4 regions of the Variovorax sp. F042 genome follow, and region 4 is predicted to be linked to each of the others. Evidence: predicted binding sites of a transcription regulator. Region 4 holds the regulator's gene; each other region holds the start of a gene.

Region 1 (7,811 bases), on a different contig from region 4:
GGCGAGGGCGAATCCAAGGAATACGGCAGCATGATGGCCGCCGTGCGCACCATCCTGCTGGCTGACCTGGTGATGAGCCTGGACAACGTGATTGCCGTCGCGGCCGCCGCGCAGGGCAGCATGGTCCTGCTGGTCCTCGGCTTGGCAATCAGCATCCCCTTGGTGATTTTCGGCAGCACGCTCATGATCAAGCTCATGGAACGTTTCCCGATCATCGTCATGCTGGGCGCCGCGCTGATCGGCTGGGTCGGCGGCGAAACCATCGTGCAGGACGCGGTGCTGCGCGACACGCTGGCGGCCAACCCCTGGTTGCACTACGCGGCGGCTGCTGCTGGTGCGTTGCTTGTCGTGGCCGGTGGCCGCTTGCTGCAACGGCGCGCACGCGCCGCTGCGCACTGAGTTTTCGAGAAGTCGGCACTGACAAACCATGGCGAGTGTCGGCGTTTCCCTGTTCTCCACCCGCCCTCCGCTGACCTGGGAATTCGCCGCCCTGACTGACGTCGGGCGGACGCGGGCCCATAACGAGGACGCCGTGCACGTGGACTCCGCCCTGGGATTGGCCTTGCTGGCCGACGGCATGGGCGGCTACAAGGGCGGCGAAGTGGCGAGCGCGATGGCTGTCTCGCTGATGCATGCCAGCTTCGGCCGGTGGTTCGCCCAGGCCGGAATGCAGGCGCCGACCCGCGTGATCCGGCGGGCGCTGCAGGCGGCTACGGACGAGGCCAACAGCTCGATCCTGCACGCTGGCATGACCAATCACGAACTGCAGGGCATGGGAACGACGCTGGTGCTCGCGGCGTTCCGGCCGCAGCGCGTGCTGGTCGGCCACATCGGCGATTCGCGGTGCTACCGGGTGCGCAACAACAAGCTGGAGCTGCTCACCCGCGACCACTCGCTGCGCCAGCAGCAGCTCGACGCCGGCGCCATCACCGCCGAGGAAGCCCTGAATTCGCCCACCCGCAACCTTGTGACGCGCGCCGTGGGCGTGGAGGCCCAAGTCTTGCTGGAAATGCACGAACACAGCGCAAGACCGGGCGATCTCTATATGCTTTGCTCCGACGGGCTCAGCGAGATGGTTTCGGATGAGCAGCTTTTCACGCTTCTAGGACACGATGTCGGGCTTCAGAAAAAAGCATCACTTTTGGTTTCAATTGCCAATGACAATGGTGGACGGGACAACATATCGGTTGTCCTTGCCAGCGCGAGCGTTGCAGAAGCGCCTCGCACGGCCAAGTAGCAGGCCCTGGCGGCAATCCGCCAATGTGCTTGCCGTCATTCAAGCTCTGGATTCGGGGAGTCGGCAATGCCGAAGATGATCATCTCGGTCGATGGCGTTGTCATCGGGCAAGTGGCGCTTGCCAAGGAACGCACGACGCTGGGACGCCGTGCCTACAACGACATCGTGATCGACAATCTGGCGGTCAGCGGCGAGCATGCCGTGCTGCACATGAGCGGTGGCGAAGTCGAAATTGAAGATCTCAACAGCACCAACGGCACCTACGTCAATGCGCTCGCCATCCAGAGGCAGGCGCTCAAGGACAACGATGTCATCGAGGTCGGGGGCTGCCGCATCCATTTCCGCGCGCGCAGCAATCTGCCCATCGGCACCGGCGCGGTTCGCTCCCCGTCGGCCGAGTACCCCTCGGGGTCCATGCCTTTGTCGTCGGCGCCAACGGAATCCGGTGCCTTGGTCGAGCTCGGCATTCCGGTGCTGCGCGTGCTCTCCGGTGCCAACGAGGGGCAGGACGTGGCCCTGCAGAAGGTCGTCACCACCATCGGCAAGCCCGGTGTCGCGGTGGCTGTGGTCACGCGCCGCCGGCAGGGCTACGTGGCAGCGGGCGTCGAAGGCAACGTCACGCTCAACGGCCTGCAACTCGGCGCCGAGGCGGTTGCGCTGCAGGAGCGCGACGTGCTCGAGTTGGGCGGCGCCACGCGCATGCAGTTCGTGCGCATCTAAGCCGTTTTCCCTTTCGTTTTCCCTTTCGGCCTGCCGCGGCAACGTCCGCACGGACGCCGCGCCGTGAGGGAACTGCGGCGGCACTGGCCGCGCATCGCCATCACCTTGCTGCCTGTGCTGCTGGCGCTGGCGCACGCCACCGGCGCCTGGCCGCTGACCGCGATCGAGCGCCTTGACCGGCTGATCTACGACATCCGCCTGCGCGCCACCATGCCGGGCACACCCGATGCGCGGGTGGTGATCGTCGACGTCGACGACGCCAGCCTGGCGCGCCAGGGCCAATGGCCCTGGGCGCGCGACAAGATCGCCCGCCTCACCACGGAGCTGATGACCCGCCAGCAGGCGGCCGTGCTCGGCTTCGACGTCATGTTTCTGGAACCGGACCGCAGTTCGGGCCTCGACAGGTTGCGAAAGATGGCGAGCGGGCCTCTGGGCAGCGTGCCGGGCCTGTCCGCCGAGGTCGAGCGACTGGCGCCCACCCTCGACCACGACGCCACCTTTGCCGCGGCGCTGAGCGGCCGGCGCGTGGCGCTGGGCTACTACTTCACGCGGACCGAAGCGCCGAGTGCCAAGGGACGGCTGCCTGCTGCCCCCTTGCTGCCAGCCGGGGCCTTCCCCTCGGGCGGGATCTACGCAACGACCTGGAACGGCTTCGGCGCCAGCCTGCCCGCGCTGGCGCAGGCCGCGCCGATGGCGGGTTTCCTGAATACGCTGGTCGGTGCCAACGGCGATGGTGTCATTCGCAGCGTGCCGCTCATCGCCCGCTACGAGGGCGACAAGGCGCAGCCGGGCTACTACGAGTCGCTGGGGCTCGCCGTCTACCGCCTCGCGAACGGATCGCCGTCCGTACAGCCGGCCTTTGCGCCCGGAGGAGGCGCCACGCCGCAGCTCGAATCGCTGAGAGTGGGCCGCCTGCGCATTCCGGTCGACGGGACGGGCAGCATGCAGGTGCCGTTTCGCGGCCCTGGCGGCGCGGACGGCGGATCGTTCCGCTATGTGCCCGCCGCCGACGTGCTCGAAGGCCGGCTGGGGCCGGGCGAGCTGAAGGACAAGATCGTGCTGCTGGGCGCCACGGCCCCGGGGCTGCAGGATCTGCGTGCCACACCCGTCGAGGCTGCGTTCCCGGGGGTGGAGGTGCATGCCAACGTCGTCTCCGCCCTGCTCGACCATCGCCTGCTCAGCGTGCCCGACTACGCGGTGGGCTATGAGGTGCTGCTTGTCGCGGTGACGGGGCTCGTGCTGGCCTTCGGACTGTCGTTGCTGTCGGCGCCTCGCGCCCTGCTGCTGGCCGCGGGGGCGATCGCCGCGCTGATCGGTCTCAACACCTGGCTGTACGTGAGCCACAGCCTCGTGCTGCCGCTGGCGTCGACGCTGGCGATGACGGCGCTGGCCTTCGTGTTCAACATGAGCTGGGGCTACTTCGTCGAATCGCGCGCGCGGCGCGGCCTGGTGCGACTCTTCGGCACCTACGTGCCGCCACAGCTCGTCAACGAAATGATGGAGCACCCCGGCCGCTACAGCATGCGCGCCGAGAGCAAGCCCATGACCGTGATGTTCTGCGACATGCGCGACTTCACCCGCCTGTCGGAGCAGATGGCGCCGGCCGAGCTGCAGGCCTTTCTCAACACCGTCTTCAGCCGGCTCACCAACGTGATCAGCGCGCACCGCGGCACCATCGACAAGTACATGGGCGACTGTGTCATGGCCTTCTGGGGGGCGCCCATCGACACACCCGACCACGCCACGCTCGCCGTACGGGCTGCGCTCGACATGGCCGACGCCGTGCACGACATCAACCACATCCACCGCGCCAGCGGCCGGCCCGAGATCAGCGTGGGCATCGGCATCAACAGCGGCCTGATGAGCGTGGGCGACATGGGCTCGGCAGCGCGCCGCAGCTATACCGTGGTCGGCGACGCGGTCAACCTCGCATCCCGCCTCGAGGGCCTGAGCGGACACTACGGCGTGCAAGTCGTGGCCAGCGGCGCGACATGCGAGCTGGCGCCCGGCTACATCTGGCAGGAACTCGACAGCGTTCGCGTCAAGGGAAAGGCACAGGCCGTTGCCGTTTTTACGCCGCTGGCCGTGCGCACGCCCGAGGCGGTGGCGCAGACCCGGCAACTGCTCGGCCGCTGGAGCGAAGTGCTCGCGGCCTACCGACGGCAGGACTGGGCGATGGGCCGAAACTTGCTGGCCCCCCTGCTCGCCGCGGATGCCAAAAAAGTCCTTTACCAGCTCTATGCCCAGCGTTTAGCCTCGATGGCGTTGCGACCACAAGACCCTGATTGGGATGGCGCGACCCGGTTCGAAACCAAATGACGACAGACACACACAAGGGGTCTCTCACAATGCAGGTTCGTGTGCTGGGTTGCTCGGGCGCCATCGCCAAAGACTGCCGCACTACCTCTTTCCTGGTCGACACGGACCTGCTCGTCGATGCGGGCACGGGCGTCGGAGATCTCACGCTCGAAGAGATGGTCCGCATCGACGATGTCGTGCTCACCCACAGCCACCTCGACCACATCGCCGCGCTCCCCTTGATGCTCGACGCCGTAGGCAGCCGCCGCAAGCGGCCACTGCGCGTGCATGCGCTGAGGGCCACCATCGATGCGCTGCGGGCGCATGTGTTCAACAACGTCATCTGGCCGGATTTCGAGAGTATTCCCAGCGTCGAGGCGCCATTCGTGAGCTTTCACGTCATCGCGGTCGGTCAGATGCTGCCGCTGGGTAGCCGTGAGCCCAAGCTGGTCGAGGTGCTGCCTGCGGTTCATACCGTGCCGGCGTGCGGCTTTGCCGTAAGACGGGCCGAAGGCGGCGCCCACTGGGTGTTCAGCGGGGATACCGAGCGCAACGCGCCTTTCTGGGAGCGTGTGAATGCGATCGATGTGGCGATGCTGGTGATTGAAACGGCTTTCAGCAGCCGTGAGCAGGCCCTGGCCGAGCGGAGCCTTCACCTGTCGCCGGCAGTGCTGGCCGATGAGTTGGCGCACATCGGGCCGGGGAAGCAGTACCCGATCTACATCACCCACACCAAGCCCACCGAAACCGACGAGATCATGAGCCAGATCGAGGCACTGATGGACGAGCAGGTAGCGGGGTTGGCGCAGCGGGACATACGCTGGTTGAAGGCGGATGGGATCCTGACTTGCTGATGCGGGGTGATGCGCTGGCATGACAAATTTGTCACCAAACGTGGCGTCTTGAAGCAACTTGTGTCACACGACGTAACGACAATGTGATCAAAGTTGACGTGTTCGGTCAGCAGGAGGCTCTGGGGGCGGGTGGCACAGATGCTGCGGAAGGTACCTCGCTCCGGGCAGGTTCCCGGGCGTAACAACCAACCAACCTGGAGTTAGTGAATGAACCGTCGTACCATCGCACGCAATGTGCAAAAGGGTTTCACCCTTATCGAATTGATGATCGTTGTGGCGATCATTGGTATCTTGGCTGCCGTGGCTCTGCCGGCTTATCAAGACTACACAGTTCGCGCAAGGATCACTGAAGGTCTGAATTTGGCCGAGTCCGCGAAGCAAGCAGTTGCGACCGATGGCGTGACATCGGCTACCGATCTCGCCACTGTGGTCAAGACTTGGAACGAGCAAAATGGCGGTGCGAATGGCACTGGAATCAACAGCAAGTATGTGAGTTCGGTTTCCATGGCTGCTAGCGGTGAGATCACCGTCAACTTCATTCCTGCTTCGGTCGGCATCAAGACCGGTGAAACCGCCCTGGTTCTTGCTCCGTACATCCGTAAGGCTGACAAGACTGCGGTGACTCTCGTAACAGCACAAGGCGATGGCGTCAGTGGTGTTGTGGACTGGGGTTGCGCATCGAAGACGGCGGAATCCGCGTCGGCAGTGGGTATCACTGGCATTACCGCCGGCACTCTGCTCGCCAAGTACGCTCCCCAAGCTTGCCGCTAAGCGCTCTTTCGAGCTCCAAAAAACAGCCGCCTTCGGGCGGCTTTTCTATTTCTCTTTATCTCGTCCCGACACTCCGTCATTTTTTGCGCGTGTAGGCTTTTATGCTGATCAGTACTGATAGTGTAAACGGATGGGCGCTCCATCTTGACGGTGGTGAGCGGCGGCGGCCCCTGCTGCAGAGTCAGATGAGCGGTCGCCAGCGATGTGGCAAGAGATCGTCAATTCGGTTGTTCAGGTGCGTGGGCAAGCGCTCCAGGACGTCCTTGAGGTAGGCATGCGGGTCGTGGCCGCACAGGCGTGCCGACTGCACCAGGCTCATCACGATGGCGGCGCGCTGACCAGCCAGTTCGCTACCGGCGAACAGCCAGGCGTCCCATTGCCCAGGGACGGATTCGATTTTCCAAGTGGTTGTTGTCCACCGGCACGTCGCCGTCGACGAGATTGCGTGTCAGCGCGGTCCAGGCATTCAAGCTGTAGCTCAAGGCCTTGGCCGTCGCCCCGCCGTCGGGGACCCTGGCACGCTCGAGTTGCAGCCACACATGCAGCTCCTCCCACAGCGGCCTGGTCACCGACTCACGCAGGCGTAGACGGTCTTGGCCAGCGAGCTCGCCGAACTGGCGCTCCGCGCGGTAGATCGTCGCGATGCGACGCAGCGCCTCGGACGCCACTTCGCTGGTGCCGGACTTGCCCAGCTCGTGGAAGTGGCGCCTCGCGTGAGCGAGGCATCCTGCGGCGATGCGGTCAGCGTGCGCTGCGACGACGTTGTCGTAGGCCGAGTATTCGTCGCGCACCAGCGTGCCGCTCCAAGGCGCGTGCGCGCCGAAGCCGTCGCTTCCCTGCAGGAAGGCAATGGGGTACTGGGCACCGCGGCCCAGGCAGAACTCGTACACGACGCCCGGCTGCGGATCGAAGGCTCCCCTGGCATAAGCCCAGATGTAGGCCCTCTTCGTCTTGCCCCGGCCTGGGTCCAGCATGGCAACAGGTGTTTCGTCGGCATGCAGCACCCTCGACTGCAGTACGAAGCGCCTCTGGGCGTCGTACAAGGGCTCCAGGGCCGCGCCAGCGCGCCCCGAGGTCTGCGCCAGCGTCGAGCGCGGCGTGTGCACACCAGAGCGTGCGTTGATGGTCTCCAGCCGGTAGTACGGCAGGTGGTCGACGAAGTGGCTGGTCAGCGTGTGCGCGATGAGGCCGGCGGCCATGATGCCGCCGTCGATGATCTGCGGCACGGCCGGCTCCTGGACCAGGCACTGGCAGCAGCGGCAGGCCCACTTGCCGTAGATGTGGCGATGAACGAAGAACTCGGCCGGCACGATATCCAACTGCTCGCTGATGTCTTCGCCCACACGCACCATGGGCCGGCCGCAGTGGGGTGAAGGGCAGTGGGTGTCCGACGGCTCGTGGACATGGTCGAGCCGGCGCAGATGCTCGGGCAGCTTCTGGCGGCGAGGCTTGCGTGGCGGCTTGTCGCCTTCTTCCTGCGCCTGCTTGGCCGGCGACTTGGATTGCAGTTGCTCAAGCTGCGCCTGCAGGCTGGCTTCGTCCTCGGCCATCGTCTCCTCGAACAGGCGCCGCTGTTCGGCGTTCATGGCTTCGGTTCTGGCGTCGAACTTCCACGCCTTCAGGCGCGCCAGCTCGAACATCACCTTCTCCAGCTTGGCGTCCCTGAACTTGATCTCGTGCGCCTGGCGCTCGATCTGCTGGGCCTGCTGCTGGATGTGGGCCAACATCTGCTGCGCCAGCGCGGCAACGGTCTCGGGCGACAGACCACTGAGGTCCGAGGCGTTGAGATCGTGCAGGTGCTGCATGCGCTCATCATGCCGACGGTCACAGGCGCCTGCCATGCGGGGTAGCGCTGTCAACGCTCGCGCGCCGACTTCACAGCCGGGTGATGACGCGCAGGTCCTCCAGACGCTGCCAGGGCAGGCCCAACA
Region 2 (7,811 bases), on a different contig from region 4:
TCGCGCTGTACGACAGCACGCGGCCTTATCAGCTGCTGTTCGACGAGTCCTTCGAGCAGATCGTGCTCAAGCTGCCCGGCGAACGCCTGCGCAGCGAACTGCGCGACACCGAGGCGCTGACGGCTACTACGGTGTCAGGCCGTGCGGGCGCGGGGCACCTGCTGCTGGGCATGATCCACACGCTGCGCGAAGACATCGATACGCTGCAGCCCACGTCGGCGCTTGCGGTGGCCAACGGCGTTCAGAACATCCTGGTGGCGGGGCTGCAGACGCTGCCTGCGGCGAGTGCGCCGTCGCTCAGCAACCTCACGGCGTATCACCTGGCGCGCGTGAAGCGGCTCATCGACGAGCAGCTGGCCGATCCCTCGCTGTCGGTGGGCACGCTGGCGGCGGGGTTGGGCGTGTCGGTGAGCCACATCCACCGCGTGTTCAGGAGCGAGCCGCTGACGCCGTCGCAGTACATCTGGGAGCGCAGGCTGGAGGCGTGCAGCCGCGACCTGCTGGAGCCGCGCCTCGCGGGCCGGCCGGTGGCCGAGATTGCCTATGGCCGCGGCTTCAACGACGCGGCGCATTTCAGCCGCGCGTTCCGCGAGCGCTTCGGCTGCTCGCCGCGCGAATGGCGGCAGCAGCGCATGCAGTAAGAAGGGCTACTGGACCAGCATCACCGTCGTGTTGGTTTCGGCGACCACCTTGGTGGCGACCGAGCCCATCAGCGCGCGGCCGAAGATGCCGTGGCCATGGGTGCCGAGCACGATCAGCCCGGCTTGTGCCGCCGCGGCCGACTTGAGGATTTCCTCGGCCACATGGCCGTGGCGCGAGTCGATCGTGTAGTTGCTCACGCCGCTCTCGGCGAACAGCGCCTTCACCGGGTCGAGCACCTTGGCGTTTTCCTCGGCGTAGTAGTCCGTCACCAATTCTTTGCTCAGGTGGCGCGCGACATGGCCCGAGATGCCGGTGCACACGTGCACCACCACCAGTTGGTGCCCGTCCACGAACATTGCGCGATTGGCAAGCAGGTAGTCGAGCGCCTTGCGGGTGTAGGCGCTGCCATCGACGGCGATGAGGATTTTCATGAAACCCTTATACGGCGCGGCTTCGCGCACCGCAACGGGGCGTACCTCAGGCCCGAAGGGCTTTGCCCGGCCAGATCAGCCGTGCAGGCCCTTCCAGAGCATGTAGGCCGCGAGCAGGTAAAGGATGCTCGCGAACACGCGCTTGAGCTTCTTCACCGGCAGGCTGTGCGCCGCCTTCGCGCCCAGCGGTGCGGTGAACACGCTGCACAGCGCGATCACGGCCAGCGCGGGCAGCCAGATGTAGCCGAAGGAGCCAGCCGGCAGGCCTTGCACCGACTGGCCGCTGACCGCATAGCCGAGCACGTTCGCCACCGCGATCGGGAAGCCCAGCGCCGCGCTGGTGGCCACCGCGTTGTGAATGGACACGTTGCACCACGTCATGAACGGCACGCTGATGAAGCCACCGCCCGCGCCCACCAGGCCCGAGATGAAGCCGATCGCGCCGCCCGCCGCGAGCTGGCCGCCCGTGCCCGGCATCTGCCGTGTGGGCGCGGGCTTCTTGTCGAGGAACATCTGCGTGGCCGAGAAGCCCACGAACAGCGCGAAGAAGATGGCCAGCGCAGTGCCCTTGAGCAGCGAGAACACGCCCAGGCTGCCAGCAAGGCTGCCGATGACGATGCCGGGCGCGAGCCGCCGCACGATGTCCCAGCGCACAGCGCCGCGCCGGTGGTGCGCGCGCACGCTGGACACCGAGGTGAAGATGATCGTCGCCATCGAGGTGGCGATGGCCATCTTCACCGCGAGGTCGGCCGGCACGCCGCGATGGCCCATGATGATCGTGATGAACGGCACCATCAGCATGCCGCCGCCGATGCCCAGCAGGCCCGCGAGAAAACCGGTGCCGAGGCCGAGAGCGGCGAGTTCGGCGATCAGGAGGGGGTCGAGCAGGGCAGCGATATTCACGGGAAAGTCACGCAAGAGAAGTGAGGGGTTGGAAAAAGCAACGGCCCCGAGCAGTGGATGCAGGGGGCCGTGGCAGGAAAAGGTGTCTGCAGGTGATGTGCCGGACCCGCATCCTGAACCAGGGTTCAGGTGGGCGAGGGCAGCAGGACTTCGGGTTCATCTGACGCGAGATGATCACGCCCGTCGAGCGATGTACCAAGCCCGGCTCCGGAGAGCATTGGAACAAGGAAATATTAAGCCCGACACAGTCTGCAGACGGACTGGATTTTACGCCTCGTCCGTCTTCGTGCCAGCCTTATTCAGAGTAAATGTCCATCGCCAGCCAGGGCCTGATCGAGTTTCTGGATGAGCTGCGTGGCCTTCGCGTCGGTTTCGACGCTGTCTGCAGCCGAAGTGGCAACTGGTGCCGCGGGCGCTGCGACAACAGCGGCCTGCTGCGCGGCGAGGTCGAACGCCAGGTTCAGCGAAGCCAGCACCGCGATGCGGTCACGGGCCTTGACTTTTCCGGCATCGCGGATCTTGCACATGGCTGCGTCCACGCGTTCGACGGCTTCGCGCAGCTGCGCCTCGCCGCCATCGGGGCAGCCGAGCAGATAGCTCTGGCCCATGATCTGTACTTCAATCTGCTTCATGCGGGGGAATCTTCGGAGGGTGGTTCAGCCGGCAACCGTTCGAGCAGGGCATCGAGGCGCGTACGTGCCGCAACGAGCCGCGACTTCAGGGCGTCGCGTTCGCGCGTGAGCGCATCGACCTGCTCCTGCAGCAGCGCATTGGTGCGTTGCACCTCTTCGTGACGCACAAGCAGTCGTTCAACACGCTCGGCGATCTGATCGATAGGGCTGGAGGCGGGCATGGTTGGCGATTGTAGTTTCCCAAGGAAGCGGCCCCCAGGCGGTGCCTGGGCGTGGCATGGATTCTGCTGCCTTCCAGTTGCCTTTCAAACTCCAATAGCCTGTCAATGACCACGAAGAACAACACTTTATTCAGTCGGCGCGACCTGCTTACGCTCATCGGCAAGACCGCAGGGGGCGGCGCGATGTACCAGGCGATGACCTCGCTGGGCTTTGCCGCCGAATCCAACTACAGCGGACCACCGAAGCTCGATGGTGCAAAGAAGGGTGCGTCGGTGCTGGTTCTTGGCGCAGGCCTGGCCGGCATGGCCGCCGCGCTCGAACTGCGCAACGCGGGCTACTCGGTCAAGGTCCTCGAGTTCAGCAATCGCGCGGGCGGCCGGTGCTGGACACTGCGCGGCGGCGACACCTTCACCGAGCTGGGTGGCGCCGTGCAGCAATGCGGCTTCGCCAAGGGCGAGTACTTCAATCCGGGGCCGTGGCGCATTCCCTATCACCACCATGCAGTGCTGGGCTACTGCAAGCGGCTGGGCGTGGCGCTGGAGCCCTTCGTCCAGGTCAACTACAACGCGCTGGTGCATTCGAGCAAGGCCTACGGCGGCAAGCCGCAGCGCTACCGCCACGTGCAGGCCGACTACCAGGGCTACGTCGCCGAGCTGCTCGGCAAGGCCACGACGCAGGGCAACCTCGACGCGGCGCTGACGAAGGAAGACAAGGAGAAACTGCTCGAAGGCCTGCGCCGCTGGGGCGCGCTCGACACGCAGTTCCGCTATCTCGAAGGCACCGTCAGCAGCGACCGCCGCGGCTATGAAGTCGATGCGGGCGGCGGCCTCATGCCGTTGGCCAAACCGTCGAAGCCGCTCGACATGAGCGAGCTGCTGCAATCGAATCTTTGGCGTTACATCGCCAGCGGGCAAGACTACGAATTCCAGAGCGCGATCTTCCAGCCCGTGGGCGGCATGGACATGATCGCCAAGGCCTTCCAGAAAGAAGTGGGCAGCCTGATCCGCTACGGCGCCAAGGTCACGAAGATCGAGCAGAACGACCGCGGCGTGACGGTCACCTACACCGATGCATCAAAGGGCGGCGCGGTCACGCAGGCCAAGGCCGACTGGTGCCTGTGCACCATTCCGCTGTCGGTGCTCAGCCAGATCGACATCCAGGTGGGCTCGGCAATGCAGGAGGCCATCAACGCCGTGCCTTACGGCGCTTCGGTGAAGGTGGGCCTGCAGTTCAAGCGCCGCTTCTGGGAAGAAGACGAGCACATCTACGGCGGCATCAGCTACACAGACCTGCCGATCTCGCGCATTTCGTATCCCTCGACGCGCTATGGCGCCAAGGGCAAGTCGGTGGTGCTGGGCGCCTACGTGTTCGACGGCCCGAACTCCTACGAATTCACCGCCATGGCGCCCGAGGAGCGCGTGCGCCGCGCGGTCGAGTTCGGCACGCAGCTGCATCCGCAGTACGCGAGCGAATTCGACAACGGCATTTCCGTGGGCTGGCACCGCGTGCCCGGCACGCACGGCTGCTACGGCATGTGGACCGACGAGACGCGCCAGAAGCACTACAAGAACCTGTGCCAGGTCGACGGCCGCATCGCGCTGGCTGGCGAGCACGCTTCCTACATTCCGGCCTGGCAGGAGGGCGCACTGCTCTCGTCGCTCGACGCCATCCAGCGGCTGCATGCCCGCGCCGTTGCGTGAAAGCCGAGTGAAGGACACACCCACCATGAACAACAACATCACGACCTTCAAGCGCGCGCTGCTCGGCCTTTCGCTGGGCGCGCTGGCCTCGGTGGCCGGCCAGGCTGCTTTCGCGCAGTCGCCGGAGCCCGTCTTTTCCGTCGGCCCCCGATTCCAGGAGAGCTCGGGCGAGGCGATCTACCGCGCGACCTGCCAGGGCTGCCACATGGCGCAGGGACAAGGGGCGAAGGGCGCAGGCGCCTATCCGGCGCTCGCCTCGAACCCGCGGCTCGCAAGCGCGGAGTACCCGCTCTACGTGGTGATCAATGGGCAGAAAGGCATGCCCGCCTTTGGCAAGATGCTGAGCGACGAGCAGATCGCTTCCGTGGTCGGCTACGCGCGTACCCATTTCGGCAACCAGTATCCTGACGCCATTGCGGCGGAGAGCGTCAAGAAGCTGCGGCCTTGATCGGCCTTCTTCTTTCGATACCTGGCAGATCCTTTCTTCATCCACCCCAGCAGAGAGACAACACGCATGACCATGACCTCCATCACGAAGAAGCTGGCGCTCGTCGCCGCACTGCTCGCAGCCGGCACCGGCGCCGCCCATGCGGCCGATGAAATCATTCGCCACCGCATTCCGAACTCCAGCTTCCCGATTTCGGCGGCGGTGGAAGTGCCATCCTCGTTCACCAACGTCTACCTCTCGGGCCAGGTGCCGCCGCTGCAGGACGCGACCGCGCCCAAGAACAGCGCGGCGGCCTATGGCGGCGACACCAAGGGCCAGACCGTCGGCGTGCTCAAAGCCATCGAGAAGAGCCTCACAGGCCTGGGCCTGACGATGGGCGACGTGGTGAAGATGCAGGTGTTTCTCGTCGGCGATCCGGCCAAGGACAACAAGATGGATTTCGCCGGCTTCATGGAGGGCTACACCCAGTTCTTCGGCACCACCGCCCAGCCCCGACTGCCGGTGCGTTCGGCAATGCAGGTGGCGGCGCTCGCCAACCCGGCCTACCTGGTCGAGATCGAGGTGATGGCGGTACGTCCCGCCAAGTAAAAAAGCAGTACTGCGCTACTCGCTCAGCCGCACGTAGGTGGCGAGCAGCGCGCTCTTGGCAACAATCCCGAGCAGCACAGGGTTGCCGGCGCTCTCGATCACGGGCAGCCGTTCGCCCAGGTGATCGAGAAAACGCTGCAGCGCCTCGCCCAGCCCGGTGTCGGCGGTGAGCGGCTGGATGGCCTGCGAGAGCAGGGCGCCCGCGGTCGTTTCCGCTGGCGCCGTGCCGAGCGACGAAAGCGGCACCACGCCGAGGTAACGGTTGCCCGCGTCCACCACGTACAGGTACTTCACCGGGTGCTGCAGGAAGAGCCTGCTCATCGCTTCGCGGTCTGCCTCCGGGCCGACCACCGTCTCGGCTGGCTGCACCAGGTCGCGCATGTGCAGCCCGCGCAGGCGCATCTGCGTGTCCCGCTGCTCGTTGCGGTGCAGGGTGATCTCGTACATCGAGCCGGCATTGGCCGAGCGTGCGACGAAATACGCGATGACGCTCGCCGCCATCAGCGGCAGCATGACCTGGTAGCTGAGCGTCATCTCGAAGATCATCAGGATGGCCATCAGCGGCGCCTGCGTGGCGCCCGCCAGGAATGCGCCCATGCCGACGATGGCATAGGCGAACGGCGCCGAGGTGGCCGCTGGCCACAGCGCCTGCGCGCCAAGGCCGAACAGCGCACCGACCATGCAGCCGAAGAACAGCGCCGGCGTGAACACGCCGCCCACCGCGCCCGAGCCGGCCGTGGCCATCGTGGCGACCGCCTTGGCGACCAGCACCATCGCGATCAGCGTCCACGGCCAGGGCGTGTGCAGCACCGAATTGACCACGCTGTAGCCGTTGCCCCAGACCTCGGGCATGGGCACCGACACCGCACCCATCACGAGCCCGCCCAACGCCAGCCGCCACGGCAACGCAACCGGCAAGCGCGAGAACAGCGCACGGCTGCCCTGCAACGCGCGCAGGAAGCCGACCGCCGCAAAGCCCAGCAGCACGCCGAGCACGCAGAACAGCACGACCTCGGTGCCGTGGATTTCCGGGAACGCCGGCATCTTGTAAGGAGGCTGGTAGCCGGGCAGGGCGCGCATCGCGACGTTGGCGACCACCGAGGCAATGATGATCGGCCCCACGCTTTCCATCGCGATAGAGCCCAGCACGATCTCGGCGACGAAGAAGGCGCCGGCAATGGGTGCGTTGTAGGCGGCGGTCAGGCCGGCCGCCGCGCCGCAGGCCACCAGCAACCGCAGCCGCTCGACCGGAAAGCGGAACACCCGCCCCAGCAGAGACGACGCCAGCGCCGCCAGCTGCACCATCGAGCCCTCGCGCCCGATGGAACCACCGGTGCCGATGCTCACCAGCGACGAGGCGCTGCGCACCAGCGTCTGCGCCACCGGAATGCGCCCATTACCGAGCACGATGGCTTCCATGTAGTCGGAGGCGGCGCTGCGCAAGGCGACGCGTTTCGCCAGCACCAGCAGGCCGCCGGCCACCAGTCCACCCAGCGTGGGGCAGGCGATGCGCGCCCACCACGGCAGGTGCTTCGCCATTGCCACCAGCCCTTCGCCCGGACCGAGCACCAGATGCTCGAAGTGATAAAGCGCCGCGCGAAAAAGTTCGGTCGCCAGCGTGCCGAGCAAACCGGCCACGATGGCCCACAGCAGCATCGACTGCCAGCCCGAGACACCGAAGACACGCTGCAGCGCCGAACGAAGATTGAGAACTACCGAGGCGGGCCGCATCATGGGCTGGGATGTTAGCTGCGAGCGCCGCCCAGGCGGGAACACCGAGGAACCGGCTTTACCGGGCCTCAGGTGTTGCCCCCGGTAGGGGGAAGGAGAAGCGACACGAAGTGCGCGCAGCCTGGGGGCGAGCCAAGTCACTGGCATAAAATCCCGCCCGTTGGTGCCTGCGGCGTGGTTCACGCGCCGCGGTTCAACGGGAAGCAGGAGTGGAAGCCCCCGACCTCATCAGGACGGAACAAGGCCGAAGCCGCCTGCGCTGCCCCCGCAACGGTCAAGCAGACGGCGCCGCAAGGCGCCAACCCCTTTCCATCGAAGCCACTGGGTGCCCTGAAACAGGCGCCTGGGAAGGCGGTGAGGGGCCGTTCTGCCAGCCCGGATACCGGCCAACAAGGCGGCTGCCGCATGCGTGATCTGTGCATGGGGCGGCCATGGCGCCCAGGCGCCGGCGGGGAGGCCGGCGAGGGGTATTGACGTTCGTTCGGCTCATTCATGATTTCCCACGTTTGCTTTT
Region 3 (7,811 bases), 310 kb from region 4:
GCTCCAGCATGGTCTTGCACAGCGTGACGTTCTGGATGCCAGGGCCCGAGGCGACCTTCTTGCCGGCCAGCTCGGCCATGGTCTTGATGGGGCTGTCCTTGGCGACGATGAATTCGTCGAGCACGTATTTCGCGTTGCTCGGGTTGGTGCAGAAGATCTTGAAGAGGCCCGGCTGCGCGATCTCGCCGATGGCGAGGTTGGCCGAACCTGTGCCGTTGGCGCTGCCGTCGCAGCGGCCCGCGAGCATGCCTTCCATCACCTGCTGCGCGCCGGCGAACTTGAGCGGTTCGACGTCGAGGCCGGCCTCCTTGAAGTAGCCCTTGTCGACCGCTGCGAAGAACGGCAGGCCGGCGGCCACGGGCCAGAAGCCGATGCGCAGCTTGGCGGCGCCCTGCGCACGCACGATGGCGGGCGCGGCCAGCACGGCCAGGCCCGCGGCGCCGGCCTGCAGCAGCTGTCGGCGACGCGATGCGGGAGGTTTGTCTTGGGTGCTCATCGGAACTCCTGGTCAGTTGGAACTCGGGGTGGCGCGGCTCGCGACGTATGCGCGCCAGCCGCCATGGAGGGTCACGTCCTGCGCACCGGCCAGCGCGTGGCCCTCGCAGATGAAGCCTTTCACCCAGCTGCCGTCGGCCAGCTCGACGCTGCCGAGGCCCAGGGGCGGCGGAATGAGGGAGAGAAAGCTCCCGACCTGCGCCAGTGGCACAGCCCACACTTCGAGCGCGATGGCACCACCTTCACTGCCCTCGACCACACGCTGCAGGCCGGGCTTGGGCGGCACGGTGCCCGGCAGCGCGTAGAGGCGGTAGAAGGGCGAGGTGGTGGTGGCGCGCAGCAGCGTCGCCCCACGCTCGGTGAGCTGGCTGTTGAGCGGCATGCCCGAGAGATGTGCACCTACCACGGCGATGGACAGGGTGCCGGCATCCGGCGCGGCGAGGCCAGGAATGGCACGCGGCTCGGGCAGCGGCACGCCGGTCGCGCCTTGCGCGAGCCCGGTGGCGTGGTGGTAGCGCTGGCCCAGGTCGGCCAGCGCGAGGTCGCTGCCGCAGGGGCCGATCAGCGTGATGCCGAAGGGCAGGCCGTCCGCGCGCAGGCTGCTGGGCACGGAGAGCGCGGCGTAGTCGAGCAGGTTGACGAAGTTGGTGTACGCGCCGAGGTTGCGGTTCAGCACCACCGGATCGGCGCGCATCTGCTCGCGGGTGTAGTGCGTGGGCGCGGTGGGCACGAGCAGCACGTCGATGTCACGCCACATCGGCTCGACCTGTTGAGCGATGGCGCGCAACCGCGTCTGGGCTTCGAACACGTCGGCGGCGCTGTAGTTGCAGCCACTCGCAAGGATGCCGCGCACGGGCTCGATGACGTCGTCGCCGTGCGCATCGAAGAACTCGCGCACCGCGGCGTAGCGTTCGGCGACCAGTGCGCTTTCATAGAGCAGCGCGGCTGCCTCGGCGAGCGGGGCGTAGGAAATGGTGACTGGCGAGCCACCCATGGCCAGCAGGCGCGCGGTCGCGTCGTTGAACGCCCGTTCGGCGGCGGTGTCGCCGAAGAAGCTCAGCTTGTCAGGTACGCCGAAGCGAAAGTGCGCGGGCAGCGGCTTGCGGCTCAGGGCCAGGTCGCGCGAGTACGGGTCGCGCGCGTCGTGGCCGACTGCGGCGAGCAGCACGTCGACCGCGGTGGCGACGGTGCGCGCGAAGATCGAGACGCAGTCGGCGCTCTGCGCAGCGGGCACCACGCCGAAGGTGCTCAACAGGCCGCGCGAGGGCTTGAGGCCGACGATGTTGTTGAGCCCGGCAGGCACGCGGCCCGAGCCGGCGGTGTCGGTGCCCAGCGCGAAGTCGACCTCGCCGGCCGCCACCACATAGGCCGAGCCCGAACTGGAGCCGCCCGAGACATAGCGCGCGTCGAAGGCGTTGGGTACCTCGCCGTATGGCGAGCGCGTGCCGTTCAGGCCGCAGGCGAACTGGTCGAGGTTGGTCTTGCCAGCCAGGGATGCACCGGCTTCGAGCAGGCGCTGCACCACGGCTGCGTGGACCGTGGGGAGGCGGTCGAAGGCCGGGCAGGCGGCCGTGGTGGGCACGCCGGCGACGTCGATGTTGTCCTTGACCGCGAAGCTCAGTCCGGCGAGCGGCAGGGCAAAGCCCAGGGCCTTGCCAGCCGCTGCGTCCGCCACGGGGGCCGCGAATTTCGCGATCCAGGCAGCGGCGGGCGATCCGCTTTCTCCGTTTTCTTCATGCACCATCATTAGGCATCCAAACATGTGTACAAGTTGAGATGCAAGCGGCGTGCCAGCGGAAACGCGGTGTGGCGCGGATCGGAAACGTGTCGGGATCGGCTCCCCCTCCCCTCGGGGAGAGGCTTGGGGTGAGGGCAGGTGCAGACGATGAGGCGCGGCTCTTATCTAGAGACCGCCGCCCTCTCCCCAAGGGGAAAGAGCGTCATGCAGGTCAGCTCTTCTTCGCGTCGCGGTAGAGCTGCTCGACCTTCGGCAGGTTCGCTTCGAGCTTCGTGATGCGATCCGGCCCACTCGGGTGCGTCGAGAGAAAGTTCAGGCTGCCCTGGTTCTTCGACGCCGCAGCCATCTTCGTCCACAGCGACACCGAAGCCTTCGGGTCATAGCCCGCGCGAGCCGCGAGTTCGAGCCCCACGAGATCGGCCTCGGTCTCGTCACTGCGGCTGAACTTGAGCGTGAGGAGTTGCGTGCCGGCGCGTGCCGCCAGGTCGCCCACCTGCCCCCAGCCGAGCAGTTGCGCACCGATGGAGAGCGCCGCGCCCGTGCCCGCGCTCTTGGCCATGCGGGCGCGCGCATGCTCGCGCAGCGCGTGGGCCATTTCGTGGCCCATGACCATCGCGACCTCGTCGTCGGTGAGCTTGAGCTGTTCGAGGATGCCGGTGAAGAAGGCGATCTTGCCGCCGGGCATGCAGAAGGCGTTGATCTGCTTGCTGCCGATCAGGTTGACCTCCCACTTCCAGTCGCGGGCGCGCGAGTTCCACGGCGTGGCGAAGGGAATGAGGCGCTTGGCGATGGCGCGCAGGCGCTGCAGTTGCGGGTTGCTGTCGCCCGCGAGCGCATTCTTGGAGCGCGCCTGTTCGAGCAACTGGCCGTATTGCTGTACGCCGGCAGCCTCGATCCTGTCGGCCGGCACGAGGTTGCGCGCCACCGAGGCGTTGCCGACATCGACCTGCGCCAGCGCCGGCGCACTGAGGGCCGCGCCGGCGGCGGCCAGGAGAAAGGCCCGCCGGGGATTCCACCCAGAAGCGGCAGAGATGGCGGAAACAGGGCGATCGCAGCGTGTGCACATAGGAGGCGGATCATAGGAACAAATGAAGACAAAGGGCCTGGTCGATGTCCCCCGCCACTCATGGACAATCCGGGGTTCATGTCCGCCTCGCCCGCAGAAACCCCCACCACCCCCTCACCGCCCTGGCGCGACGCGCTGAAGGTCTACCTGGAACCCGCCACCCTGCGCATGCTGGCGCTGGGGTTCTCCGCCGGGCTGCCGCTGCTGCTGGTGCTCGGCACGCTGAGTTTCCGACTGCGCGAAGCGGGCATCGACCGCACCACCATCGGCTACCTGAGCTGGGTCGGCCTGGCCTACGGCTTCAAGTGGGTCTGGGCGCCGCTGGTCGACCGGCTACCCCTGCCGGCGCTGACCACGCTGCTCGGGCGCCGACGCGGCTGGCTGCTGCTGGCGCAGTGCGTGGTGATCGCCGGGCTGATCGGCATGGCGTTGAACGACCCCCGGCTGGGCCTCACGCCGCTGATCTGGTGCGCGCTGCTGGTGGCCTTCGGCTCGGCCACCCAAGACATCGCCCTCGACGCCTTCCGCATCGAATCGGCCGAAACGCGCAAGCAGGCCGCGCTGGCGGCCGCCTACCAGACCGGCTACCGGCTCGCGATGATCTGGGCCGGCGCGGGCGTGCTGTGGGTCGCGGCCTGGGCCGAGGTGGCACCAGCCGCTGCGGTCACGGGCGCGGCGGCCTACCAGAACGGGGCGTGGAAGACGGCTTACCTGGTGATGGCGGCCTCGATGGCGGTGGGCGTGATCACGGTGCTGCTGTCGCCCGAACCGGTGCCGCGCGTGCTGCCCAAGGCGAAGAATGCCGCCGAATGGCTGCAGAGCGTGCTGGTAGAGCCCTTCGCCGACTTCATCCGCCGCTACAAATGGCAGGCGGTGCTGATCCTTTCGCTGATCGCCATCTACCGCATCAGCGACGTGGTGATGGGCATCATGGCCAACCCCTTCTACGTGGACATGGGCTTCACCAAGGACGAGGTGGCCTCGGTCAGCAAGATCTACGGCGTGATCATGACGCTGGTGGGTGCCTTCGTCGGCGGCGTGCTGTCGATGCGCCTGGGCGTGATGCGGGTGCTGATGCTGGGCGCGGTGCTCAGCGCGGCCAGCAACCTGCTGTTTGCCTGGCTGGCCTCGCGCGGGCACGACCTGACGGCGCTGATCGCCGTGGTCTCGGCCGACAACCTGGCCGGCGGCATCGCCTCGGCGGCCTTCATCGCCTACCTGTCGAGCCTCACGAACATCAGTTATTCGGCCACGCAGTACGCCCTGTTCAGCTCGCTGATGCTGCTGCTGCCGAAGTTCATCGCCGGCTATTCGGGCGTCTTCGTCGACGCCTACGGCTACAGCACCTTCTTCGTCGCCACCGCGCTCTTGGGCGTGCCGGTGCTGGTGCTGGTGGCGCTGGCCTCGCGGATGACGGCCATCACAAGGCCCGCCGACCGTCAATAGGGCCTGGGCCCTATAGGAAACAGCCGACGCTGCGCGCGCCGCGCAACTGGTAGGCTGTGCCGGTATACATTCGTTTCTTTCATTCTCCTTTCCCCCTCGCGCCCTCTTCCTGCGCGCCCATCGTCCGCGAGCCTGCCAGCAAGCCCCTACAAGATCGTGCCGTCCCGAATTTCTCCTCTCCAAATCAGCGCCTACACGGCGACCTCCGCCGTCGGTGTCGGCAAGGACGTGCTGGCCGACGCGCTCGCGCAGTCGCGCAGCGGACTGCGCGCCAATGACTTCGGCGACGCCCCTCTGCCCACCTGGATCGGCCGCGTCGACGGGCTCGAGGAGATCCGCCTGCCCGAATCGCTCGCCCATTGGGACTGCCGCAACAACCGGCTCGCCTGGCTGGGCCTGCATGCCGACGGCTTCATCGAGGCCGTGGCCGCCGCGCGCGAGAAGTACGGGGCCTCACGCATCGCGCTGATCCTGGGCACCTCCACCGCCAGCATCGGCGAGACCGAGCTGGCCTACACCCAGCTCGACGAACAGGGCATGTTCCCACCCAACCAGCGCCGCGCCGCAGTGCACACGCCGCATTCGCTGGCCATGTTCACGCAGCAGGTGCTGGGCATCAGCGGCCCGAGCGAGACCATTTCCACCGCCTGCTCGTCGAGCGCCAAGGTGTTCGCCTCGGCCGAGCGGCTGATCCGCCTGGGCCTGGCCGACGCGGCCGTGGTCGGTGGGGCCGACACGCTGTGCGGCAGCGTGCTGTTCGGCTTCAACTCGCTCGAACTGGTGTCGAGCGAGCCGTGCCGGCCCTTCGACGCCACCCGCAAGGGCATCAGCCTCGGCGAGGCCGCGGGCTTCGCGCTGGTCGAGCGCGTGCAGACCGGCGCCGATGCCGCGCCGCTGCACCTGCTGGGCTACGGCGAGGCCAGCGACGCGCACCACATGTCGACGCCGCACCCCGAGGGCCTGGGCGCCGAACGCGCGCTCGACGAGGCTCTGGCGCGCGCCGGCCTCGCGCCCGAGGCCATCGACTACATCAACATGCACGGCACCGCGAGCCAGAAGAACGACGAGGTCGAGGGCGCGCTGGTGGCGCGCCGCTTCCCGGCGCGCACGCACGCCAGCTCGACCAAGGGCTTCATGGGTCACACGCTGGGCGCGGCGGGCATCGTCGAGGCCGTCATCAGCCTGCTGGCCATCGAGCGCGGCGTGATGCCGGGCACCGTCAACACCCACACGCTGGACGAAGGCTTCGGCCCGCAGATCAGGCTCGAACCGGCGCGCGGCGAGGTGCGCTATGCGCTGACCAATTCATTCGGCTTCGGCGGCAACAACTGCTCGCTGGTGTTCGGCAAGGCGGCATGAGCGACATGAACCAAGCCCCCACGCCCCCGACCCTCTACATCGAAGGCCCCGCCTTCTGGACGCCCACGCTGCCCGGCTGGGAGGCCGCGCGCGCCGCTTTCCGCGGCGAAGGCACGCTGGCCGACCCGCCCGCCAAGCGCCCGTCGCCACAGGTGCTGGCACCGGCCGAACGCCGCCGCGCGCCCGACACCGTGGCGCTGGCGCTCGAAGTGGCAGCCGCCGCCCTGGCCGGCTCGGGCCGCAACGCTGCCGACGTGCCCTGCGTGTTCACGTCGGCGCACGGCGACCTGTCGATCAACGACTACATGTGCAGCACGCTCGCAGGCGACCCGAAGATGCTGTCGCCCACCAAGTTCCACAACTCGGTGCACAACGCGGCCGTGGGCTACTGGACCATCGGCACCGGCTGCATGGCGGCCAGCAACGCGGTTTCGGCCTACGAGCACAGCTTTGCCTCGGGCCTGCTCGAAGCTGCGGTGCAATGCGCCTGCGACCAGGAGCCGGTGCTGCTGGTGGGCTACGACGCGCCCACGGTGGGTGCGCTGACCTCCGTCACCGACAGCCGCGGCCTGCTGGCGCTGGCGCTGGTGATCGCCAGCGAACCGACCGAACGGACCGTGGCGGCACTGGAATGGTCGCTGGCCGGCAGCGAGCCCAACGACAACGCCACTCCGCCGCGCTCGGAGGCCGCGAAGTCGCTCGCCGAAATCAACCCCATGGCGCAGGCGTTGCCGCTGTTCGAATCGCTGGCGCACATCGACAATGACAACGGTTCGGCCCCCATCGACCTGCCGCTGTCTCCCACGCTGTCGCTGCGGCTGCAGCTGAGGCCGCACAGCCGGGGCTGAGTACCGTGCCCCCTGCCCCCGGCGCTATGCTTTTCGCAGCATCGCCGGTTGACAGGGATGTTCGAGGTTTACCCAACTTTACGGAGCGTTCAAGCCTGCTTGCTCCCTGTGGACGACCATGAAGCGCATGAGCACCCCCCAACTCCTGATGATCGAAGACGACGCCCGCCTGGCGCAGATGGTGGGCGAATACCTGACGCAGTCGGGCTTCGCGTTCAACCATGCCGGCGACGGCGCCGCCGGGCTCGAGCAACTGCAGCAGCACGCGCCCGACCTGGTGATCCTCGACCTGATGCTGCCCGACACCGACGGGCTCGAAGTCTGCCGCCGCATCCGCGCGCTGCCCGGGCCGCTGTCGAAGGTGTCGGTGCTGATGCTGACGGCCAAGGGCGACCCGATGGACCGCATCATCGGCCTCGAAATCGGCGCCGACGACTACCTGCCCAAGCCCTTCGAGCCGCGCGAGCTGCTGGCGCGCATCCGCGCCGTGCTGCGCCGCCGCAGCGAGAACGCCACCGAGGCCGAAGCCTCCACGGTGATGCGCTTCGGCACGCTGGAAATCGACCGCAATGCACGCACCGTGTCTGTGGCCGGAGCGCTGGCCGACCTGACCTCCTACCAGTTCGACCTGCTGGTGGCGATGGCCGAGCGCGCGGGCCGCGTGCTCACGCGCGACCAGATCATGGAGGCCGTGCGCGGCCGCGAACTCGAAGCCTTCGACCGTTCCATCGACGTGCACATGGGCCGCATCCGCGCGGCGATAGAAGTCGACGCGAAGAACCCCAAGCGCATCCTCACGGTGCGCGGCGTGGGCTACGTGTTCGCGAAACAGCAAGACTGAGCGGCTGCCGATGCTGCG
Region 4 (7,811 bases):
CCACGACCGCACCGCCGGTGCCCGTGGTGGTGGCGCCCAAGCCGCCGCGCCCTGCGCCGGTGCCGGCCGAAGCCAATGCCCTGCCGCCTTCGAACGATCCGCTGGGCGACCTGGCCCGGGCGCGCTCGGGCGGCGGCGCCAGCTCCGGCAGCACGACCACCGCGTCGGCCGCACCGAGCAGCAACAGCAATGCCGGCAGCAGTTCCGGCCCCGATCCGTTCATGTACTTCGTGCAGGCCGGCGCCTTCCGCACCACTGACGACGCCGAGGCGCAGCGCGCCAAGCTGTCGCTGATGGGCGTCGAGGCCAAGGTCACCGAGCGCGAGCAGGCGGGCCGCACCGTCTACCGCGTGCGCGCGGGCCCCTTCAACAAGAAGGACGACGCCGACCGCCTCAAGGAGCGGCTCGACGGCGGCGGCATGGATTCGGCGCTGGTTCGCGTGCAGCGCTGACCCGGCAGCCGACACAAATAGCCCCTAAGCTTCGCCGCGCGGCGTTTGCCGCCACCATCCACTGCCTCGGGCGCGCCGGATGAGGGGGAACTCCCCGCCGCGCGCCGGCTCAGTCTGCCGTAACAACTGGAGAGCTCTTTCAATGAAACGTCGTGACTTTTCGCTGGCCGCCACTTCGCTCGGGCTGCTGTCCCTGGCTGCCAACCCTGCCCACGCCCAGGCGCGTGCGCCCAAGGCCGGCACCGAATACCTGGTGCTCGACAAGCGCGTGCCGGTCGACGCGCCCGCCGGCAAGATCGAGGTGGTCGAGTTCTTCTCGTACAACTGCCCGCATTGCAACGACTTCGAGCCGGCGCTGGAAGCCTGGATCAAGACGGTGCCCAAGGAAGTCGCCTTCCGCCGCATCCCCGTGCCTTTCGTGGGCAACGACGTCGAAGCCAAGCAGCGCCTGTACTACGCGCTCGAAGCCATGGGCAAGGTCGACGAATATCAGCCGAAGGTGTTCAACGCGATCCACGCGCAGCGCCAGAACGTGAACGGCGACGCCAACATCATTGCCTGGGCCGCCGCGAACGGCCTGGACGGCGCCAAGTTCAAGGAAGTCTTCACCTCCTTCGGCGTGGCCAGCAAGGCCAAGCGCGCCTCGCAAATGACCGACGCCTACAAGGTGGCTGGCGTGCCGGCAATGGCCGTGGCCGGCCGCTGGTACGTGGACGGCGAAACCGCCGGCAACATGACCAAAGTGCTTCAGGTCGTGAACTATCTGATCGGCGAAGCGAAGAAGGGCTGACCCCCCAGGATCGCGGTCCGGCGGAGCCGGTTCCGCGGTGTTCCAGGAAGAAAGTCAAGCCCGCATCGGCGGGCTTTTTCATCTGTGCGTGCGGGGCTGACGCAATCAGCCGCATACAATGCCGAGCAAGTTTCGTGCCTCTATGACATTGCACTCTCACCCCACCACTACCTTCCTCCGTCGCATCGGCCGCCTGGCCGCCGGCGCGCTGTTGCTGGCCGGCCTTGCCTCGGGCGCACTGGCCGAAACCGCCGACCGCACCAAGCCGATGAACATCGAGTCGGACTCGATGCGCTACGACGACCTGAAGCAGACCAGCGTGTTCACCGGTAACGTGCTCGTTACGAAGGGCACGATCATCATCCGCGGCGCACGCATGGATGTACGCCAGGACCCCGAGGGCTACCAGTACGGCGTGGTCACGGCGGCACCGGGCAAGCGGGCCTACTACAAGCAGAAACGCAATGCGCCCGACGAGTGGATCGAGGGCGAGTCGGAAGTCATCGAGTACGACAGCCGCGCCGACAACGTCAAGTTCATCCGCAACGCCACCATGCGCCGCCTGCTTGGCGCTACGCCGAACGACGAGAGCCAGGGCGCGCTGATTGTCTACGACCAGAGCAACGACACCTACACGGTCAACGGTTCCACTGTGCCGCCGAACACCGCCGTCAACGCGTCCACCCCGGGCGGGCGCGTCAAGACCATCCTGACCCCCAAGGCCGCCACCGCACCGGCAGCCGGTGCCTCAGCTCCGGCCGGCGCGAAGGCGGCGCCGCCGGCGCCCACGCCCGCACCCGGCAAGGGCCTGCGCCAGAGCACCACGCTCAGTGACCAGGGAGAAACCCGCAAGTGATCGAAACCGCAGGAACGCAGGACGCCAACGGCGCACCGGGCAGCCGCCTGATCGCGCGCGGCCTGAAGAAGAGCTACGGCAGCCGCACGGTCGTGAAAGACGTCTCGCTCGACGTGCAGAAGGGCGAAGTCGTCGGGTTGCTCGGGCCGAACGGCGCGGGCAAGACCACCTCGTTCTACATGATCGTGGGGCTGGTGCGCGCCGACGCGGGCGACATCAGCATCGACGGCGAGCCCATCGCCCACATGCCGATCCATCGCCGCGCCCGCATGGGCCTGAGCTACCTGCCGCAGGAAGCCTCGATCTTCCGCAAGCTCACGGTCGAGGAAAACGTGCGCGCCGTGCTCGAGCTCCAGAGCGAGCCCGACGAGAACGGCAAGATGGCGCCGCTGTCGAAGCAGCACATGGACGAGCGCCTGGCCGAGCTGCTGGCCGACCTGCGCGTCGACCACCTGCGCGATTCGCCCGCGCTCGCGCTGTCGGGCGGCGAGCGCCGCCGCGTCGAAATTGCGCGTGCGCTGGCTACGCAGCCGCGCTTCATCCTGCTGGACGAGCCCTTCGCCGGCATCGACCCGATCGCGGTGATCGAGATCCAGCGGATCATCAGCTTCCTGAAAGAGCGCGGCATCGGCGTGCTCATCACCGACCACAACGTGCGTGAAACGCTGGGCATCTGCGATCACGCTTTCATCATCAGCGACGGGCATGTGCTGGCACAAGGCACACCCTCGGAGATCGTCGACAACGCCGAAGTACGCAGGGTGTACTTGGGCGAACACTTCCGCATGTAAGGGCGGGAGCGGTTCCCATGAAGCAAGGGCTATCCCTTCGCGTCTCGCAGCATCTGGCGTTGACGCCACAGCTGCAGCAGTCGATCAGGCTGCTTCAACTCTCCACGCTCGAACTGAGCCAGGAGGTGGAGCAGATGCTCGACGAGAACCCGTTCCTCGAGCGCACGGCTGAAGAAGCGGCGCGCGAGGAATTCGGGCTCGACACGGCCGATGCCCCGGTGCCGCGCGACGACGGCGGCGATAGCGGCGACGGCGAAAGCGACTTCGCTTCGCCCGCCGCCAGCGCGTCCACTGCTTCCACCGAAACCAGCACCACCACCACGGCCGACACCGACGGCCCCGCTGCCGAGATCACCGAGCGCGAGCCCGACTGGGAAGGCGACGGCACCGTCGACATGGCGCCCGACGACAGCGAATGGGGCAGCGATGCGCCCGCGCGCCAGAACAACCTCGGCGACGACGAACGTGCCGACGCCACCGAACTCGCGCGCAGCCAGGAGTCGCTGCAGTCCTTCCTGCACCGCCAGGCCCTGAGCCTGCGCCTGAACGAGAACGACAGCGCCGCGCTGCGCTTTCTCATCGAATCGCTCAACGACGACGGCTACCTGGAAGACTCGCTGCCCGCACTGGCCTCGGGCCTGGCCGGCGACGACAACGACCAGTTCGACGACCTCGTGCATCACTTTCAGGTGGCGCTCGGCCTGCTGCAAAGCCTGGAACCCGCCGGCGTCGGCGCTCGCGACCTCGGCGAATGCCTGGGCATCCAGCTGCGTGCCCTGGCCCGCGAGGACGAGACCGACGAGGAAGAGCTGGTCCGCAAGACCGCCATCGCCATCTGCAAGCAGCCAATGGAGCTGCTCGCGCGCCGCGACTTCAAGCGCCTGGCCACGCTCACCCGCAGCAACGAGGAGCTGGTGCGCTCGGCGCTGCAGATCATCGCGCGGCTCGAGCCCAAGCCGGGTCGGCGCTTCGTCGACGTCGAGCGCAACATCGTCATTCCCGACGTGATCGTCACCAAGACGGGCCGCGGCACCAATGTGAAGTTCCGCGTCATGCTGAACCCCGAGGTGATGCCGCGCCTGCGCGTGCACGACATCTATGCCGGCGCACTCAAGTCGCACAAGGGCGAAGGCAGCCAGGCGCTGTCGCAGCGGCTGCAGGAGGCGCGCTGGTTCATCAAGAACATCCAGCAGCGCTTCGACACCATCCTGCGCGTGAGCAACGCCATCGTCGAGCGGCAGAAGAGCTACTTCGTGCACGGCGAACTCGCGATGCGCCCGCTGGTGCTGCGCGAGATCGCCGACGAACTGGGCCTGCACGAATCGACCATCTCGCGCGTGACCACCGCCAAGTACATGGCCACGCCCTTCGGCACGGTCGAGCTCAAGTACTTCTTCGGCTCGGCGCTGGGCACCGAAACCGGCGGCAATGCGTCGAGCACCGCGGTGCGCGCGCTGATCAAGCAGTTCGTCAGCTCCGAGAGCATCAAGAAGCCGCTGTCGGACAGCCAGATCTCCGAGATGCTGAAAGAGCAGGGCATCGAGTGCGCGCGCCGCACCGTGGCCAAGTACCGCGAGGCGCTGCGCATCGCGCCCGCCAACCTGCGCAAGGCCCTGTAGAAAGCCACCGATGACCCGTCGCCTGCCGTCGCTTTCGCGTTGTGGGCATTGGGTTTTCGTCATGGCTGCGGTCTTGCTGTTCGCAGGCTGCGCCACATTGCCCGACGAGGCGCCGCGCCCGCCCACCAAGGCCATGGCCGTGTCAGCCGACACCGCGCTCGGCAAGATCGCGCTGGCCTCCCAGCCCGACCCCGACCTGAGCGGCTTTCGCCTCATGCCCGGCGGCGACTTCGCCTTCGACACCCGTATCCAGCTGGCCCGCCGCGCGCAGCTCACGCTCGACGTGCAGTACTACCAGATCGAGAACGACGAGACCGGCCGCTACCTGATGCGCACCCTGCGCGACGCCGCCCAGCGCGGCGTGCGCGTGCGGCTGCTGATGGACGACCTCTACACCTCCGGCGAAGACGAGCTGCTGCTCGGCCTGGCCGCCACGCCCAACGTGGAGCTGCGCCTGTTCAACCCGTTCCCGGCCGGGCGCGGCAGCCTGCTGAAGCGCTTCAGCGCGTCGCTCTTCGACTTCAGCCGCGTCAACCGCCGCATGCACAACAAGCTGTTCATTGCCGACGGCGCGATGGCGGTGGCGGGCGGGCGCAACATCGGCAACCAGTATTTCAGGCGCACGGCGGGGGAGAACTTCCTCGACCTCGACACCTTCGTCACCGGCGCGCTGATCCCGCGGCTGGGCAGCCTGTTCGACCAGTACTGGAACAGCATCTACGTGCGGCCGATCCAGTCGGTGGTGGCCAGCGACCTGTCGCGCGAGGAGCTGCAGAAGCGCTTCGACGTCGCCACCGGCCTCGACACCACGCCACCACCGCCGCCGCCCGCGCCCAACGACCTGCTTGGCTACAGCCCGATGGCGGAAGACCTGAACGCCGGCAAGCTCGGACTGATCTGGGCCACCGCAGAGGCCTACGCCGATTCGCCCGAGCGCGTGATCGGCAAGACCACGTCCTACGGCGGCGTGCCGCTGCTGGACGTCGACAGCGTGCGCTACAACGTGGTCGAGCAGATGCGCCGTGCGCGCTCCGAGGTGACCATCGTCTCGCCCTACCTCATTCCGGGCGCCTCGGGGCTGGAGGTGATGCGCGAGATCCGCGGCCGCAACGTGAAGATCAGCGTCGTCACCAATTCGCTGGCCGCCACCGACGAGCCGCTGGTGCACACCGCCTACCGCCGCTACCGGCCCGACATGCTCAAGCTCGGCGCCGACCTCTACGAACTGAGCTCCACGCGCACCCGGCGCAGCGTGCGGCTCGGCCTGTTCGGCACCTCGGTAGGCAGGCTGCATGCCAAGTCGGCGGTGATCGACCGGCGCATTCTTTTCGTCGGCTCGATGAATTTCGATCCGCGCTCGGAGACGCACAACACCGAGATCGGTCTCTTCATCCGCAGCCCCGAGATGGCGCAACAGGCGCTCAAGCTCATCGACGTGCTCAAGCAGCAGGGCGCCTACCGGCTGCGCTTTGCCGAGGGCAGCAACGAGTCGCGCATCGAATGGGTCAGCGACGACGCCGGCAAGCTCACCGTGCTGAGCGAGGAGCCCGACTCCGGCTTCTGGGACCGGACCATGCTCGAATTGCTGGCGCCGCTGACGCCGGAGAGCCTGTTGTAGCGTCGGCTCAGTTGCCGCGCACGGCCGACCAGATCAGCCGCAGGCCCAGCAGCCCCATCACGCCGCCGGCGGCCCGGTCGATCCAGACCTTGTAGCGCAGGTAGGTCGAGCGTGGCGCTGCCGAGGAAAGCGCCAGCGCCACGATGGCGTACCAGCCCGTCTCGATGCAGAAGATGACCGCCGGCACCGCCAGTGCGAGCACCAGCGGCACCTCGCGCGGCAGGAAGGCCGCGAAGATGCTGGCGTAGACCACGGCAGTCTTCGGGTTGCTGACCTGCGTGGCCAGGCCCAGCAGGAAGGTGCGGCCGCTGCGGCCCTGCTGGCGCGGCGACCCGTCCGTCTCTTGCGCCGCCACGGCCAGCGGCTGCCGCGCGCCGCTCCAGATGCGAAAGCCCAGGTAGACGAGGTAGGCGCCCCCCAGGCCCTTGATGGCCACGTACAGCGCCGGCACGGCCAGGAACGCCGCCTGCAGCCCGGCCAGCGCGGCGATCGCGAAGACCAGCCCGCCGGCACCCATGCCCAGCGCTGCGGCCAGTCCGTCGGTGCGCGAGGTCACGGCGGTGCGGGCCACCATCACGAAGCTGGGGCCGGGACTCATCGCGCCCACAGTCATGGCGCCGGCGATGCCGAGCAGCGAAAGGGTGGTGTCCATCATGGCCTTGCCTTCTCCGGTGTCACTGCACGTTGACCGCTTCGACCTGCACCAGCAGCTTCACCTTGTTCTCGAAGCCGAAGTTCAGCCCCCAGGTGATGCCCCAGTCGCTGCGCTCCACGGTCGTCTCGAAGTCGCCGCCGCACACCTGGCGGTTGATCAGCGGGCTCAGGTAGCAGTTGAAGCGCACGGCCTTCAGCGTCACCGGCTTGGTCTGGCCCATCAGCGTGAGCGTGCCCGGCACGTCGACCACCTTGCCGCCGCTGAAGTCGATGCGGTCGGCCACGAAGCGGCCGGTCGGAAACTCGGCCACGTTGAAGAAGTCCTTGCTTTGCACGTGGCGGTTGAGCAGGTCGACGCCGGTGTTGATGGAGCTGATGTCCATCGTGATGTCGACCTTGCCGCTGGCGCCGGTACCGTCGATCTGCACGGAGCCGTCCTTGGTGCTGAAGCGGCCCCGGTTGGTGGTGGTGCCGTAGTGGCCCATTTCATACATCACGAAGGTGTGCGTCGGGTCGACCACGTAGTTGGCGTTTTTCACCGGCCCGCCCGCGGGCTTGGCGGCCACGGCCGGCGCGGTGTATTCGGGCCCTTGTGGTTGCTGCTGTGCCGTGGCGCCGGTGAACGCGGCGGCCGACAGGGCCGCGGCGAGAAGGAGCTTTTTCATGGCGTTGGTTGTGTGGGTCATGAAAGAGAAAAGTGAGTGAGGGGAGGGCAGGCCCATTCGGCCGTTCACAGCGGCCCGAGGCCTGTAAGCGTGAACTTGAAGCGCACCTGCACCTCGTTGCCGACCATCGAGGTGTCGGTCCATTCGCCGTCGCCCACCTTGTAGTCGAGCCGCTGGATCGTAAAGCTTCCGGTGGCCACCGCGTAGTTGCCGCCGGCCGCCGCGATGCTGACGGGCACCGTCACGTACTTGGCCGTGCCCTTGATGGTGAGCTTGCCCGCCATCTCGAACTTGCCGTCGCCCAGCGCCTTGATGGCGCTCGACTGGAAGCTTGCCTGCGGGAAATGCGCGGCGTCGAACCATGGC

Evidence for each region. The regulator sigma-54, encoded in region 4, starts transcription at its own class of promoters, with help from an activator protein. The targets are predictions, from matches to a motif close to TGGCANGNAANCTGCTTT.
Region 1: the regulator sigma-54 is predicted to act here: its motif matches at 5,240-5,257, upstream of ACZYSP_RS19540 (pilin).
Region 2: the regulator sigma-54 is predicted to act here: its motif matches at 2,882-2,899, upstream of ACZYSP_RS04035 (flavin monoamine oxidase family protein).
Region 3: the regulator sigma-54 is predicted to act here: its motif matches at 2,271-2,288, upstream of atzF (allophanate hydrolase).

What each region holds. Positions count from the first base shown of each region.
Region 1 is NZ_JBVASX010000006.1:9,738-17,548, reverse strand. Features, by position in the region: gene ACZYSP_RS19565 (TerC family protein) at 1-399, shown strand, start outside; gene ACZYSP_RS19560 (Stp1/IreP family PP2C-type Ser/Thr phosphatase) at 428-1,237, shown strand; gene ACZYSP_RS19555 (FHA domain-containing protein) at 1,304-1,957, shown strand; gene ACZYSP_RS19550 (CHASE2 domain-containing protein) at 2,021-4,276, shown strand; gene ACZYSP_RS19545 (3',5'-cyclic-nucleotide phosphodiesterase) at 4,306-5,109, shown strand; gene ACZYSP_RS19540 (pilin) at 5,317-5,880, shown strand; gene ACZYSP_RS19535 (transposase domain-containing protein) at 6,062-6,199, opposite strand; gene tnpC (IS66 family transposase) at 6,231-7,685, opposite strand; gene tnpB (IS66 family insertion sequence element accessory protein TnpB) at 7,756-7,811, opposite strand, start outside.
Region 2 is NZ_JBVASX010000001.1:830,733-838,543, reverse strand. Features, by position in the region: gene ACZYSP_RS04060 (AraC-like ligand-binding domain-containing protein) at 1-641, shown strand, start outside; gene ACZYSP_RS04055 (universal stress protein) at 648-1,073, opposite strand; gene ACZYSP_RS04050 (sulfite exporter TauE/SafE family protein) at 1,149-1,970, opposite strand; gene ACZYSP_RS04045 (cell division protein ZapA) at 2,276-2,608, opposite strand; gene ACZYSP_RS04040 (hypothetical protein) at 2,605-2,829, opposite strand; gene ACZYSP_RS04035 (flavin monoamine oxidase family protein) at 2,935-4,530, shown strand; gene ACZYSP_RS04030 (c-type cytochrome) at 4,556-4,978, shown strand; gene ACZYSP_RS04025 (RidA family protein) at 5,045-5,566, shown strand; gene ACZYSP_RS04020 (ClcB-like voltage-gated chloride channel protein) at 5,582-7,300, opposite strand; cobalamin riboswitch at 7,443-7,702, shown strand; gene ACZYSP_RS04015 (TonB-dependent receptor domain-containing protein) at 7,790-7,811, shown strand, end outside.
Region 3 is NZ_JBVASX010000003.1:470,054-477,864, forward strand. Features, by position in the region: gene ACZYSP_RS14980 (ABC transporter substrate-binding protein) at 1-496, opposite strand, end outside; gene atzF (allophanate hydrolase) at 509-2,242, opposite strand; gene ACZYSP_RS14990 (M48 family metallopeptidase) at 2,445-3,299, opposite strand; gene ACZYSP_RS14995 (AmpG family muropeptide MFS transporter) at 3,360-4,745, shown strand; gene ACZYSP_RS15000 (beta-ketoacyl-[acyl-carrier-protein] synthase family protein) at 4,902-6,104, shown strand; gene ACZYSP_RS15005 (beta-ketoacyl synthase chain length factor) at 6,110-6,952, shown strand; gene ACZYSP_RS15010 (response regulator transcription factor) at 7,071-7,793, shown strand; gene ACZYSP_RS15015 (ATP-binding protein) at 7,804-7,811, shown strand, end outside.
Region 4 is NZ_JBVASX010000003.1:160,930-168,740, reverse strand. Features, by position in the region: gene ACZYSP_RS13635 (SPOR domain-containing protein) at 1-452, shown strand, start outside; gene ACZYSP_RS13630 (thiol:disulfide interchange protein DsbA/DsbL) at 595-1,242, shown strand; gene lptA (lipopolysaccharide transport periplasmic protein LptA) at 1,385-2,098, shown strand; gene lptB (LPS export ABC transporter ATP-binding protein) at 2,095-2,889, shown strand; gene rpoN (RNA polymerase factor sigma-54) at 2,907-4,508, shown strand; gene ACZYSP_RS13610 (phospholipase D family protein) at 4,519-6,126, shown strand; gene ACZYSP_RS13605 (LysE family translocator) at 6,134-6,781, opposite strand; gene ACZYSP_RS13600 (YceI family protein) at 6,801-7,445, opposite strand; gene ACZYSP_RS13595 (YceI family protein) at 7,511-7,811, opposite strand, start outside.